One region of the Edaphobacter dinghuensis genome, then DNA from elsewhere that is predicted to be linked to it. Evidence: predicted binding sites of a transcription regulator. Region 1 holds the regulator's gene; the other holds the start of a gene.
What was found. The regulator LexA, encoded in region 1, represses DNA repair genes until DNA is damaged. The targets are predictions, from matches to a motif close to CANTTCGCTTTTTATTCGC.
Positions count from the first base shown of each region.

Region 2: a site for LexA is predicted at 5,893-5,911, ahead of dinB (DNA polymerase IV). Genes of this name have one in related genera too.

Region 1 covers NZ_BMGT01000003.1:281,165-288,693, reverse strand. The annotation lists gene fliF (flagellar basal-body MS-ring/collar protein FliF) at 1-676, opposite strand, end outside; gene fliE (flagellar hook-basal body complex protein FliE) at 704-1,030, opposite strand; gene flgC (flagellar basal body rod protein FlgC) at 1,055-1,588, opposite strand; gene flgB (flagellar basal body rod protein FlgB) at 1,592-1,954, opposite strand; gene IEW09_RS13105 (sigma-54-dependent transcriptional regulator) at 2,054-3,373, opposite strand; gene IEW09_RS13100 (hypothetical protein) at 3,379-3,594, opposite strand; gene IEW09_RS13095 (response regulator transcription factor) at 3,632-4,375, opposite strand; gene lexA (transcriptional repressor LexA) at 4,589-5,194, shown strand; gene IEW09_RS13085 (efflux RND transporter periplasmic adaptor subunit) at 5,318-6,526, shown strand; gene IEW09_RS13080 (DUF4097 family beta strand repeat-containing protein) at 6,562-7,416, shown strand.
Region 2 covers NZ_BMGT01000002.1:48,445-55,973, reverse strand. The annotation lists gene IEW09_RS05920 (sensor histidine kinase) at 1-231, shown strand, start outside; gene IEW09_RS05915 (thioredoxin family protein) at 374-1,459, shown strand; gene msrB (peptide-methionine (R)-S-oxide reductase MsrB) at 1,483-2,070, shown strand; gene IEW09_RS05905 (FAD-dependent oxidoreductase) at 2,246-3,640, shown strand; gene IEW09_RS05900 (zinc-dependent alcohol dehydrogenase family protein) at 3,637-4,623, shown strand; gene dinB (DNA polymerase IV) at 4,651-5,724, opposite strand; gene IEW09_RS05890 (hypothetical protein) at 5,996-6,952, opposite strand; gene IEW09_RS05885 (PadR family transcriptional regulator) at 6,949-7,254, opposite strand.

The DNA.
Region 1 (7,529 bases):
GGTTCTCCACTGCTCCAGCCACCAGGCTGCGAATCGCATCCGCCTGCTCCGGATCGACCGTCGGCCGCCGCAGCTTCAAAACCACCGAGGCCTTCGCCGCCTTGTCCTCCGACGCAAACAAGCTCTGCTGGGGCAGCACCAGATGCACGCGGGCCGACCGTACCACATCGAGCGTCTCGATCGTGTGCTCCAGCTCGCCTTCAAGCGCACGCTGATAGTTCACACGCTCATCGAACTCGCTCCCCACCCAGTTCGGCTTGTCGAAGAGCTCAAACCCCAGCCGCCCCGACTGCGGCATCCCCTTCGCCGCAACCTCCATCCGCGCCTTGTCCAACACGTCCGCAGGCACCTCGATGCCCGTGCCGTCCGGCGTCATCTGAAAAGAGATTCCCGCGGCCGCAAGCTCCTGCGACACCTGCTGCGTGTCCTTGCCGTCGAGCCCGTTGAACAGCACGCGCCAATCCGGACGCTGCGCATACCACATGATTCCGATACAGGCCGCAGCCAGAAATGCAGCCGACGCAATCAGCCACGTCCGCTTGCCCACCGGCATCGCCATCAGCCGCTGCTGCATGGCCGACGCTACTGCCGCCGCCCTGTTCACCACCCCATCGCCGGAAGCCTCGGCAGCGCGCTGCCCGGTCTTCTCCAGCCCTGCCCGCTCGATCTCAGCCATCTCGCCTCAGCACTGCTTCCATTTCGTTTAGAACTGCATGCCCATCATCTGCTGGTACGCCGCTACCGCCTTGTTCCGCACCTGCAAGGTCAGCTCAAAGGCCATGTCGGCCTTCTGCGTCGCAATCATCGCGTCGTGGATCTCTACACCCTGTCCGGTCAGCAATCCCGTCACCGCCTCGTTCGCCTTCTTGTCGAGCGCGCTGGCCTGTTGCACCATCGACTGAAACATCCCCGCAAAAGGAACGGCAGCACTGTTGAACCCGGTATTCGTCGCCGCATCCAGAAAGCCGTTCGATCCCGCGGCAGCCTGTGCGCTGCTCATCACGCTTGCCATTGTTCCAGCGTCAATCATTGCTCTAAGCCTCTCTCGTCTTCGCTACTTCAAGATGTCCAGGGACGATCCAACCATGTTCTTCTCCGCCTGAACCGCGGAGGCATTCATTCCATACGACCGCGTCGCTCCCATCAGGTCCGTCATCTCCGTCACAGGATTGATGTCCGGATAGGCCACAAACCCATCCGGCCCCGCATCGGGATGCTGCGGATCGTATCGACGCAGCGGAGCGCTCTGATCTGCAATCACGCCCGTCACCGCGACTCCTCCCGGCGCTCCATTCGAAGCCGTCACATCGCTCGAAAGATCGCTCGTCAACCTGCTGCCGAACCCGGTGTCGAAACCACCCAGCCCATCGCTCATGTCCTCATTCGTCGAGTTCATCTGGCTCATCAGCGAGCTTTGAAAACTCCCGCTCCCCTCGGCTTCAAACACAACGTGATGCCGCTGATAAGGGCCGCCCTCCGGCGTCCGCGTCGTCTCCGCGTTCGCCATATTCGAGGCGACCACCTCGGCCCGCACCCGCTCGGCCTTCAACGCCGACGAACTTACATCCATCACGCCAAACAGGTTCATCGCTTACTTCGCCTCCGCGTGAATCGCGTCCATCACGTTGGTAAACTGCTGCTTCAACAGCTCCACTCCCATACGAAACTGCAACTGCGACTTCGCCATCTGCATGCCTTCGCGGTCCATCGAGACATTGTTCCCGTCAGGCCGCGCAACCAGGCCATCGACCTGCTCGATCTCCGCACCGGCACCAAAGTCCGCATTCGCACTGCCATTCATCTCCTGCATAAACTGTTGTTCGAAGTTGAAGCCCTCAGTCTTATAGCCCGGCGTATCGACGTTGGCCATGTTGCTCGCAGTCAACTTCATCTGCTCGCTCGTCAGGTCCAGATATCGGTTCAGCGCATCGCCCAGCGGCGTCATTACGTCCATGCTCGTCACCTCCACACGATTACCTATGCACTCCTGCTTCCAAACAAAAGCGCCCTCGGATGAGAGCGCTCTTATCTATCGGCAGATCGGCGTCTTCCTTCAGTCCTGCTCACGCGCCGTCCGCCGATAGCGAATCTCTTCGGCGCCAATCTCCATCCGGTCGCCCGATAAGATCGCTCCACGCTCCAGCACATGCATCAGCTCGCGAACATTTCCCGGCCAATGATGCAGGTGCAACTTCGCACTGGCCTCCGCGCTCAATCGCTTGCGCGGCAGCTTCTGCCCCATCTTTTCCAGAAAATGTTCAGCCAGCAGATCCAGGTCTTCCATCCTCTCGCGCAGCGCAGGCACTTCAATCGGAAACACGGCAAGCCGATGATAGAGGTCCAGCCGAAACGTCCGCTCCTCCGACCGCTGCTGCAACGGCTGATGCGTCGCCGCAATCACGCGCACGTCCACGCGGACCACATCGTTGTCGCCCACCCGCTGCAGCTCGCCGCACTCCAGAAAGCGCAGCATCTTCGCCTGCAACGCCAGCGGCATCTCCCCAATCTCATCGAGAAATAACGTGCCGCCATGAGCCGCTTCGATTCTTCCCGTCCGCGACTGCACTGCTCCGGTAAATGCTCCGCGAGCGTGGCCAAACAGCTCCGCCTCGAGCAGCGCCTCCGGAATCGCCGCGCAGTTCAACACCGTAAACGGCTTCGACGCCCGCTCGCTCAGCCGATGCAGCGCCTGCGCCACAACCTCCTTGCCCGATCCCGTCTCTCCCTCGATCAACACCGTCGTCGAGCGCGGAGCCACCAGCCGAATCAGCCGCGCCAGCTCCCGCATCGGCGCGCTCGCACCGACCAGCTCGGGCAGCATCACCTCATCCGGCAAAGCATGGCTCGCCGCGCTCTCCGCGTGCGTGCTCTCCTCGCGCCCCAGCAGAACCGACAACGCTCGCCGCGCCGCCTCCTGATCGAAGCTCTTCACCACCGAGGGTGCTCTGCCCGTATTGCGAGGCAATGTGATCGGTGCCGCCTTCCACGCCGCCGTGTCGTTCAGCGGAGCCTCCTGTGCCTCGCGCAGCGCATGGAGCAGCTCATTCCTTCTCGGGCTGCGCGCCCCTCCATCCACGCCGCCATCCACCCGCAGCATCTCCATCGATGGATACATCGTTCGCACCTGCCCGGCGAACTCGCCCACCTCAAGGTCAGGCAGCCAGCTATCCACCAGCAGCGCCTCCGGACGCGAGGCCTCCAACTGCGCCATCGCCTCCGCGCCGCCCGTCGCCTCGCGCACCTGCCAGCGCAGCCCCGTCAACGACCGCCGCAGCCTCTGCCGCAGTCCCGCATCCGCGCTTGCCAGCACGACCGTGCGCGCCGCCACTTCCACAATGTCCATCCCCGCCAGCGTCTCCTGCCCTGCGCCCATCCGATTCACCTCGTCCTCTCCTGCCCGTCTCGATCTTTCTGTAGCTCGTGCTGCAACATCTCACGCATCAGGCTCACCGCCAGATTCACCCGCGTACACTCCACTAGAGCTTCGGCGATCGCCGTCCGCATCGCGTCCTGTCCGCCGATCAGCTCGCCCATCGCCAGCCTGCATTGCAGCACCGTCAGCGGCTGACACAGCCCGTGCAGCGCATCGTCCATTCTTGCGACAAGCTCCGCGTCCGATGGTTGCGTCCCACTACGCACTGGCAAACATCGCACGTCGCGGAATATCGCAGACCCGTTGCGGCATCTTCCTGATGCTGCCCATCTGGTAGCCCTCGCCGCGCACCGTCTCAATCACGGGATAGCTCGCGTCAACGTCCTCATCGCTTACCGTCAACTTCTTTCTCAGGTAGTTGATGTACACGTCCACGACATTCGTGCCCACATCCGGCGACATGTGCCAGACCTCCTGCAGCAGCTCGGTACGGCTGCAACACCGCCCTCGCCGCAGCATCAGAAACTCCAGCAGGTTGAACTCCTTCACCGTCAGCTCCACGGCCACGCCGCTACGCGAGACCCTGCGGTCCATGCGGTTCAGCTCGACGTCGCCATGACGCAGCACCGGATCGGCAAACTGCTCGCGCCGCCGCAACAGCGCCCGGCATCGTGCCGTCAGCTCATGAAAGCTGAACGGCTTCAACAGGCAGTCGTCCGCTCCCAGGTTCAGGCACTTCACCCGCTCTTCCACCTGGCTCCGTCCCGTCAATACCAACACGGCCATCTCGTCGAAACGGCCCTGCATCTCTGCCAGGACCTCCGTCCCATCTTTTCGAGGCAGACTGAGATCCAACACCATCAGATCGGGCCGATGCTCTTCGGCATAGGCGAGAGCCGCCTCTCCATCCCCGACCCACTGCACCTCATGGCCCTCCAACTTCATACCCTTCTGCAGAAACGATCCCAAGGCGGCGTCATCTTCAACAATCAATACCTGCATTTTTTGTCTCCATCTCCGTTGTGGTCACAAATTCCAACGGCGTGTAACCACCTTGGTTGATCCCGGGCGAGGAGACAAGATGAATGTGAATCTTTTTGCATACCCCCATTTCAAAATGGGAATTATGCCCCACTATCGGTACCTGGAAAAATTAAGAATCAATAAAGTAAAGTTAGCTATTGCAATTCGCCTTTTATTCGCTACAATCTCCGCATGGCTATCACGCGGCGGCAAAAAGAGGTCCTCGACTTTCTCTCCGGCTTCACGCAAAAGAATGGTTACTCTCCGTCCTACGAGGAGATCGCCAGTGGTCTCGGCCTCAGTTCTCTTGCCACCGTGCATAAGCACGTCACCAACCTGCAGAACAAAGGGCTGCTCCAGCGCGCCCATAACCGCAGCCGTTCCATCGATGTCCTTCCGGCCCGATCGGCGAAGAAGGGCTCCGAGCGTCTTCCCCTGCTCGGCCGCATCGCCGCCGGCCAGCCCGTAGAAGCCATCGAAACCGCCGAAAGTATCTCGTTGAACGACATCATCGGCAACCGCGAGGTCTTCGCCCTCGAGGTTCGCGGCGACTCCATGCGCGACGAGCACATCGTCTCCGGCGACTACGTCCTGGTCGAGCGCACCCGCACCGCTCGCGAAGGCGAGATCATCGTCGCCCTGGTCGACGGCTCCGACGCTACCCTCAAGCGCTTCTATCGCGAGGGCAGCATGATCCGCCTCCAGCCCTCCAACGCCGAGATGGCCCCCATCTACGCCCCCGCCGCCAACGTCAGCATCCAGGGCAAAGTCCTTGGCGTTCTACGCAAATATGCCTGAGCCTGGCCTTCCAAAAATTCATCAGCGATATTTACACCCATAACGGAACCAACCAGCAATATTCTGCGTAAACTGCTCCGAGACGGCTCAATCGTTCATCTCAACCGGCATCGGAGCGACCACGTGGCAACAGCGCGCAAGAATAAACGCAAACTCTGGATCTGGGGCGGCATCGCTGTTCTGCTCATCGCAGTCATTGCCGGCATCACCATCGCTGCCACCGGCAGCAGCACCAAGATCGATCCTTCGCAGCTTGCCAAGGTCGAGCGGGGAGACATCGCCCGCTCCGTCGTCGCCACCGGTAAGGTCCAGCCCATCACCAAGGTCGAGGTCAAATCCAAGGCCAGCGGCATCGTCACCAAGCTCTTCGTCGACATCAACGCCCACGTTCATCAGGGCCAGCTCCTCGCCCAGCTCGACCAGATCGAGATCCTCGCGCAGGTGGCCGCACAAAAGGCCCAGCTTGCCGCCGCGGAATCGAACGCACGCGCCGCCTCTGCCTCCATCGAATACGACAAGGTCAACGCCGAGGCGCCCGACCTGCCCATGTACAAGCACACCTACGAGCGCGCCCTCCAGATGTCCAAAGATGGCGTCGTCTCCAAGCAGGCCCTCGACGACGCCGAGCAGAAATATCTCTTCGCCGCCAACACCCGCGACAAAGCCGTCGCCCAGATCACCGTCGACAACGCCAAACTCAAGCAGGCGCAGTCGCAGGTCTCCGAGGCCCAGGCCTCTCTCCGCCAGCTTGAAGAGCAGTTCAGCTACACCACCATCACCTCGCCCATGGACGGCACCGTCCTCTCCCGCGACGTCGAAGTCGGCGACGCCGTCAGCTCCATCCTCGTCCTCGGCTCCACCGCCACGCTCGTCATGACCATCGGCGACACCACCCAGGTCTACGTCCAGGGCAAGGTCGACGAGTCCGACATCGGCAAGGTCTACCTCGGCCAGCCCGCCCGCATCAAGGTCGAATCCTTCAAGGACAAGACCTTCTACGGCAAGGTCACCAAGATCGCTCCCCTCGGCGTCGAAAAAGATAACGTCACCACCTTCGAGGTCCGCGTCTCCATCGACAACCCCGGCGGCGAACTCAAAGCCAACATGACCGCCAACGCCGAGATCATCCTCGACGAGCACAAAAACGTCCTTACCATCCCCGAACAGGCAGTCATCTACGACAAGGACCGCAACGCCTCCGTCGAAGTCCCGGACCCCAAACAAAAGAACGGTCGCCGCAAAGTCGCCATCAAGGCTGGCATCTCGAACGGCACCAAAACCGAGCTTCTCGCTGGACTCAACAGCGGAGACACCGTCATTCTTCAGCAATAGCTAGGCCTCTAATTCTTCGCGTTCAAGGAGCATCTATGAAAGCCCGTGTTCTCGCCACAGCCGTTCTCGCTCTCGCCACCACAGCCGCCCTCGCCGCTGGCGGCAAAGACTTCACCCGCACCCTCAACGTCAGCAACGAACCCACCGTCTCCATCTCTACCGGCTCCGGCTACATTCATCTTCGTCCCGGCTCCGACAATCAGATACATATCATCGGTCACGTTCACCCCAGCAATTCATGGTTCAACAACGACAGCGAATCCCGCGTCCAGCAGATCGTTAACAACCCGCCCATCACACAGGACGGCAACAACATCAGCATCGGCGAGACCCACTCCAACGACCTCTACCGCAACATCGGCATCGACTACGACGTCACTCTCCCCCGTGCTTCTACCATCCACGCTGGCAGCGGCTCCGGCGACGTCGACATTCAGGACGTCGGCTCGTCTATCAAAGCCAGCTCCGGCTCAGGCAACGTCCGCGCCGAAGGCATCCATGGCCCCGCCGACCTCCAGACCGGCTCCGGCAACATCTTTCTTCACCAGGCTGCAAGCGGCGACGTCCGCGCCCAGACCGGCTCCGGCTCCATTCAGCTTGAGGGGCTCTCGGGAGCGCTCAAGGCAGGCACCGGCTCAGGAAACATCGAAGCCGCCGGCCAACCCACCTCCGACTGGAAGCTCGATACCGGCTCCGGCTCCATCCATCTCACTCTAGGCTCCTCCGCTCGCTTCAACCTCAACGCGAGCACCGGCTCAGGCTCCGTACGCACAGCGCAAGCCATCGCAATGCAAGGCGAGATCAACAAACACCACGTCAACGGCACGGTCAACGGAGGCGGCCCAACCATCCGCGCCAACACCGGCTCAGGCGACATCAGCATTAACTAACCGCAGCTTTTCTGGATAGGGAAAAAGGTACGTCATCTCGACCGAAGCAACGGACAGCTCCATCGTCCGTTGCGCAGCGGAGAGACCCCTGTATTTGTTTTCGTTCGACCAGC
Region 2 (7,529 bases), on a different contig from region 1:
AGCCGGGGTGTCGTGGTGCAAATCCGCGATGACGGCCCCGGCATTGCGGAGGGTATTCGTGATCGGATCTTCGATCCGTTCTTTTCAACCAAACCGATGGGGCAAGGAAACGGCCTTGGGCTTGATATCGTGAGACGCCTGGTTCTTCATAACGACGGTGCGATCGAATTCGAATCACAGCCCGGACTGACTGATTTTCGGGTCAAGCTGCCCATTGCAAGTGAAGCTTAAATACGCCGGCGCCGATGATTTGGATTTGATCTAAGAGCAGATTGATCCGTAGAAACGGGCGCTGCGAAAACTCTGTAACTCGCCGAGCCTGTGAGCGTCTAAGGATTAGTTGTTACTCGACCCCAGGGGGATCGAAGCCACGATGAATACAGCTTTCAAATGGCGTAGACCGATGTTGCATGTGCTGGCACTTATTGCTATCGCCTGCTGGACCATGATTGCCGGTCAGACAAGAGCAGAAGCCCAGGAGCCGCCAAGCATCGTCGGAAGCTCGCCGCTCTATGGTTTGACTGGTGCGACCGCCTGGATCAACTCCAAGCCGCTGACCGCGAAGGAGCTTAAAGGAAAGGTTGTCCTCGTCGACTTCTGGACCTATTCCTGCATCAACTGCCTGCGCTCTCTGCCATACATACAGGCGTGGGCGAACAAGTACAAAGATAGCGGCCTTGTTGTGATCGGCGTGCATACGCCGGAGTTCGACTTTGAGAAACAGTTGCCGAATGTGCAGAAGGCTGTTCAGAAGCTTGGCATCACGTATCCCGTGGCGCTCGATAGCAACTACAAGATCTGGAACGCGTTCCACAACGAGTACTGGCCTGCTCACTACTTCATCGACGCTAAAGGAAAGGTACGCTTCGAGCACTTCGGCGAAGGAAACTATGATCAGTCAGAACATTGGATTCAACAGCTCTTGCAGGAGCGATCCGGAAAACCGATGGCTGGCGGAGATGTCAGCGTCCATGCGCAAGGAGTGGAAGCTGCTGCGGACATGAATGACGTGCGATCGCCGGAGACATACATCGGCTACGCTCGTGCCGACCACTTCGCGTCACCGGGCGGCATCAAGCAGGATGCCGAAAAGTCCTACACAGCGCCCGCCAACCCTGGATTGAATGAGTGGGGGCTTGCCGGTCAGTGGGTGGATCAAAAGCAGATTGCCGTGCTTAAATCGGCTGGCGGAAAGATCGTCTTTCATTTTCATGCGCGCGATCTGCATCTTGTGCTCGGCCCGACGGCCGACGGCAAGCCGGTTCGCTTCCGGGTGACCATTGACGGTCATGCGCCCGGAGAGAATCATGGTGTCGATACGGACGCACAGGGCAACGGCGTTGTCAAAGAGCATCGCTTGTATCAGCTGGTGAGGCAAAGAGGAGCCGTCGCCGATCATGTCTTCACCATTGAGTTTGAAGATCCAGGGGTGCAGGCATTTTCTTTCACCTTTGGATGATGCAGAGCGAACAGGAGGCACCCATGACAAACAAGCGAATGGATGAGCCGGGCATTTTGACGCGTCGTGCTTTTGTTCTTGCCGGTAGCGCTGCTGCCGCGGTCGCCGCATTCAGCTTTCGAGATAACACTGCAAGGGTCGAGGCCAAAAGCGCAACGCCGAAAGAGGTCAAGATTGTGCAGTTCTCCGATTCGGGGCAGCGAGAGGATGTTGTCACCGAGCCGATGGTCGTCAAGACCGATGCGGAATGGAAGCAACTGTTATCTCCTGATTCGTTTGAGGTGACACGCCGCGCCGGCACGGAGCGAGCGTTCAGCGGACAGTATTGGAACAATCACGACAAGGGACTCTACCGCTGCATCTGCTGCAACACCGCGCTCTTCAGCTCCGATACCAAGTTTGAGTCGGGGACAGGATGGCCGAGCTTCTGGCAGCCGATTGCAAAGGAAAATGTTCGCGAGAGCACGGACCTTTCGCTCGGCATGGCTCGCACGGCGGTCTCGTGCCGGTTGTGCGATTCGCATTTAGGGCATGTATTCGACGATGGCCCAAAGCCGACAGGACTTCGCTACTGCATGAACTCTTTGTCGCTTCGATTTATCAAAGCCTAAGATTTTGGGTCGGTTTTCTTTCGCATATCTACGGAATTAACGATGCATACGGCACGGTGTCGGTACGAGCCGTATATTTCTAAGATGTGTGTAACTACTTCCCTATAAGATGAATCGAAATCATCTTCTGTAATCAATTCAATATATTGGCGTAATCGATCCTGGAAAGGGATGTATGAGCTCTGAGTTTTGCCGGAACGTGATTATTGGAAGCGGTGAGGGTGGAAAGTATCTTGCGTGGCATCTGGCCCAGTCCGGCGAGCCGACGATGGTTCTCGAGCGAAGATGGATCGGCGGTTCTTGCCCCAACATCAATTGTCTTCCTGCGAAGAACGAGATATGGAGCGCCAAGGTCGCCGATCTCGCACACCATGCGCGGAATTTCGGCACGATAACCGGCCCGGTCTCGATTGATATGGAGGGCGTGCGACGGCGAAAGCGGGAGATGGTGGAGGCACTGGTTGCGATCCATGTGAACAAGTACAAGTCTACCGGCGCTGAACTGGTTATGGGTGAGGCCACCTTTGTAGAGCCGAAGACGATTGCGGTACGACTCAACGATGGAGGTCAAAGGACGATCGCTGCGGAACGCATCTTCCTTAACCTCGGCACGCACGCAGCGATTCCTCCTGTTCCGGGCCTGCAGGAGTCCTCGCCGATGACGCACATCGAGATCCTTGAACTCGATCGTCTGCCGGAACACCTTATTGTCATTGGCGGCGGCTACGTCGGTCTGGAATTTGCGCAGGCTTATCGCCGCTTCGGCAGCAAGGTCACCATCCTGCAACGCGCTGCCCAGCTCATTCCCGACCAGGACGCAGATATTGCAGAAGAGTTGCAGAGAATCCTCATCTCTGAGGGCATCGACATTCTTACATCGGTCGAGATTACTCAGGTCAAAGGACACTCGGGCAAACAGGTGAGCCTTGCAGTGAAGACGCCACAGGGTGAGAAAGAGATCAATGGAAGTCACATTCTGGCTGCCGCCGGTCGCGTTCCGAACACCTCGGGGATCGGCCTTGAACTCGCCGGAGTCAAGCTCACTCCAAAGGGTTGGATACAGGTCAACGATCGTCTTGAAACAACAGCGGCGAATGTATGGGCGATCGGTGAGTGTGCCGGTAGCCCGCAGTTCACGCACGCTTCTCTCGACGACTTTCGCATCATTCGCGACAATCTTGCCGGTGGCAATCGATCCACGCGGGACCGCCTGATGCCCTCGTGTCTGTTTACCGATCCGCAGGTCGCACGCGTTGGCCTCTCGGAGAATGAAGCAAAGAATAAGGGGATTCCCGTTGAGGTGGCGCGAGTGCCAATGGCCTCGGTCCTTCGCACCAGAACGATCGGCGAGACCAGCGGCTTTATGAAGGCCTTACTATCCCCTGCCGATGGTCGCATCCTGGGCTTCGCCATGATTGGAGCAGAAGCAGGCGAGGTGATGACCGTGGTGCAAATGGCCATTCAGGCCAATGCGAACTACACCGTTCTGCGGGATGCTGTTATCTCGCATCCCACTATGTCCGAGGGGCTGAACGTTCTCTTTTCGGCCGTCAAGAGGAGCAAGGGATGAGCTATAAGGCATGGTCAGTTGAAGAAGCCGGCGGTGAGTTTCACACCATTCAGTTAGATCACCAGCCTCTCGAGGCAACTCAGGTTCTAGTGAGAATCGCTGCCGCAGGGCTGAACCCGCTCGATACAAAGATCCGTGCAGGCAAGGCTGAACATGCTCGGCAACCGCTGCCCGCCGTGCTCGGATTGGATATGGCGGGGATAGTTGAAGACACGGGATCCGCAGTGACGACCTTTAAGCCGGGAGATGAGGTGTATGGCCTGGTCGGTGGCGTTGGAGGTCTGCAGGGCACTCTTGCTCAGAAGATTATCGTCGACGCCGATCTGCTCGCTCATAAGCCGAAGGCCCTCTCGATGCGTCAGGCAGCAGCACTTCCTTTGAGCACCATTACCGCATGGGAGGGGCTCGTAGACCATGCAAAGGTGCACGAGAATCAGACGATACTCATTCACGCCGGTGCTGGAGGCGTCGGCCATGTCGCAGTTCAGATTGCTGTGGCCTATGGAGCCAAGGTCTTTACTACGGTCTCGAACGATAAGAGAAAGATCGCGGAAGACTTCGGCGCTGTCCCCATCGACTATCGCTCTTCTTCGGTCGAAGAGTATGTTGCTACGTCAACGAAGGGAAAGGGATTCGACATCGTGTACGACACGGTTGGAGGAGCAACACTGGATGCCTCACTCGCCGCGGTCAAGCGATATACGGGACATGCACTCAGTTGCCTGGGATGGGGATCTCACTCGCTGGCGCCGCTCTCATTTCGAGGTGCGACCTACTCTGGTGTGTTCACTCTATTGCCTTTGCTTACGGGCGATTTCAGGGCACATCACGGAGAGATACTGAGCATGGCCGCCAAGCTTGCCGACGAAGGAAAGCTCAAGCCGTTGTTGAGTGAAAGAACCTTTGCGATGGAAGATCTCGATGGCGCTTTTCGTCTTATAGAGGCTGGATCTTTGGGAAAGGTCACTGTTGAGCCTCTGTAGTTGCCTCTTCCCTTTCTGGGGGCCATCTCAGCCTTTGAAGTTGCTGAGCCCTACGCCGACAAGGCGATAGAGTTGTTGCGGGGGAAGATCGATTCGCTCGCAAAGGCTAAGGGCGATGCCGGTCAAAGCCTCGCAGGTAGCGATCGGTTCGTTCGGCGTCATGCTTCGCGTCAACGAGCTGAACTCCTTCGTCTTCAGCTTGAGCACAACCGTTCGACCCTGCCGGGCATTGCTTTTTGAGGCAAGCCAGATTTTTTCCGCCAGACGGCGGATGTGTATCTCGCACTCCGTTAGCGGGATGTCGTCGGGAAAGGTATCTTCGGCTGAGATCTGCTTGCTCACGCGATTGGATACCACGGGATTATGGTCGATGCCGCGTGCCAGTTCGTAGAGCCGCTGGCCGTAGCTCCCAAAGTGATATGCCAGAGCGGCGAGCCCCATCGCATAGATATCGCCCACAAGCTTGATGCCTGTCTCTGCCATGCGAGCCTCTGTCACCTTGCCCACGCCGGGAATGCGGCCGACGGGAAGGGTTAGAAGAAACTGCTGAACTTCGTGGGGCTGAATGACAAAGAGGCCATTCGGCTTTCGCCAGTCGGAGGCAATCTTGGCTAGAAATTTATTGGGGGCCACTCCCGCTGAAGCAGTAAGGTTCAGCTCTTCATAGATCTGTTGCCGAATGGTTTTGGCAACGAGCGTTGCGGTTGGCAGACCTGTCTTATTCTCCGTGACATCGAGGTATGCCTCGTCGAGCGATAACGGCTCAATGAGATCGGTGTGCCGCTCGAAGATCGCGCGCACCGCCTGCGACACCGCCTTATAGCGCACGAAATCGGGAGGCACGAAGATCGCCTGCGGACATAGGCGTTCGGCGCTTACAGCAGGCATGGCCGAGCGCACGCCGAAGCGGCGGGCCTCATACGAGGCTGCACAAACTACCGAACGCTTCCCTTTCCAGGCGACGACTACAGGTCGGCCACGAAGAGATGGATCGTCCCGCTGTTCCACCGAGGCATAGAACGCATCCATGTCGACGTGGACGATCTTGCGCTTGCCCAATGCAGCGATATCCGGCTCATACGCAGGATCGCGATCAGGCATTGCATGACCCGCATGATCGGGAGTGTTTTAAAAATGCCTCCGCAAGCGCTTGCGGCAGAGGTATCTCTGTGGCACGAGATAATCTCTCGTCAACACCGAACCAACGCTCGAGTGCCGCTTCCCTTTCGCGTCTCCGCATTCTGCGCCTTGCCTCGCAGTCATTGTGTCATATTCGCCTTACCTTCGCCAAGGCTATTGCGCTTGACTCGATGGGCTATTCGGCAGTTGCCATCAATCCATTGCGAGGCTTGGTCACGAATAAAATGGCGCGCTAATGGTCCGTTGTATGTGCCCAACTGCGCCATGCTGCCGGTGCGGAGATGGCCGCAGCAAGACCAAGAATGATTGTGCTGAGAATCCAGGAAGCCACTCCAGACAGGCCGAGTGGGCCTCTGGAGTTGTGAAAGGCCAGGGCCGACAGATGGATTGCGCTATAGCCCCAGACAACAACGCCCATCAACATCACGAAGATTCCCGCTGCCGCCAATGGCGATAGCGCTGCGGCAAACGATAGCGGATGCAGCTTCACATCGATGCCGGGAAGTGCGAGATGCAGCTCGGGAAATTGGTCACCGCGAATGAGCTGCGAAATACTGGCTGCACTTGCGGAACAACAGAGTATCAGCAGGGCTGCGCTTATCGCCCCGGTGATCCAACGAACAGAGTATGAGGGCCAGTCTGGACGGGAGAAAGCTACAGCCCATGGCGATGCCGCCCAATGCCCATTCGTAAAGGCGAGCACTGCGGCTATCCAGGCGATGAACACCGTGATCGAGATCAGAGGAACCGCCAACTGCAGATAGATACTGCGTCGCCGTTTGCGGATTGCATTCAAGCCTATGGACCACGCGAGCGGTAAACCAGCAACCACTAGAGCGGAAACTGCGAGTACGCAGCCGGCCTGAATCATCTTCCAACTGGCTGCGAGTATCGAACTCTGGCCCATGGCAGCCAGAAGTGGAGAGTCGTCAACCATTCCGTAGAGGATGAGACCGGCGATAACCGCTATCATCCATGCAGACCAGACTGATCCAACCACATTGCCTTGATTGCGTTCTTGCGACATTGCAGCTTGCATGTGCGCCTCCCCTGCTGACCAAAGAACATTCGTAACGATCTTGAAAGAAATTGGATGCTGTTCAAGTAAAGCGGCAAACTCTTGCCCATAACGCGTTCGCCACCGCCGCGGATAGAAGCGAACCAGGCGTGCTGCAGTGCTCGAGGTCATTTGGCCTCCAGTTTGCGCAGGCCCGCGAGCGCTACCTGACGCATCGCCAACAACCTGGCGCGAAGCGCGCGCCGACCGGCTGCCGTTAACCGATAAGGCTGGCGACGCTCTTCAACGACGAGCGGCTCGATGAGCCCCTGCTGCTCCAGTCGGGTAATTGCGCCATAGAGCGTACCGGGGCCAAGGCGCGCGCCGCTCAATTGCTCGATCTCGTCGATCATGGCGTATCCATGCTTCGGCCCATCTGCCAGACTGGCGAGGACGAGCAAAGGTGGATCGGAAAAATGTTCTGTCTTCGTCATGCTTGCTACGCCTCACGTACTACGTATGACGTAATAGTGAGACAAGAACGCCATATTGTCAATAGCGTCTGTTTCGTCGAGCAGCGTCTCAATGACTAGACAATGCGGCGAATAATTGAGTTACTTTCGTAATCAATAAGAAGAGAAATTAGAAGGTTGACATGATGAACCAAGCTTGGCATGATAGGCCTCTGAATGATCTGCACTTACACGGCGATCTAACCGGGACCGCGTTTTAGGCCATGTTTAGAATGCTTTGAGCAGTTCACGTCAAA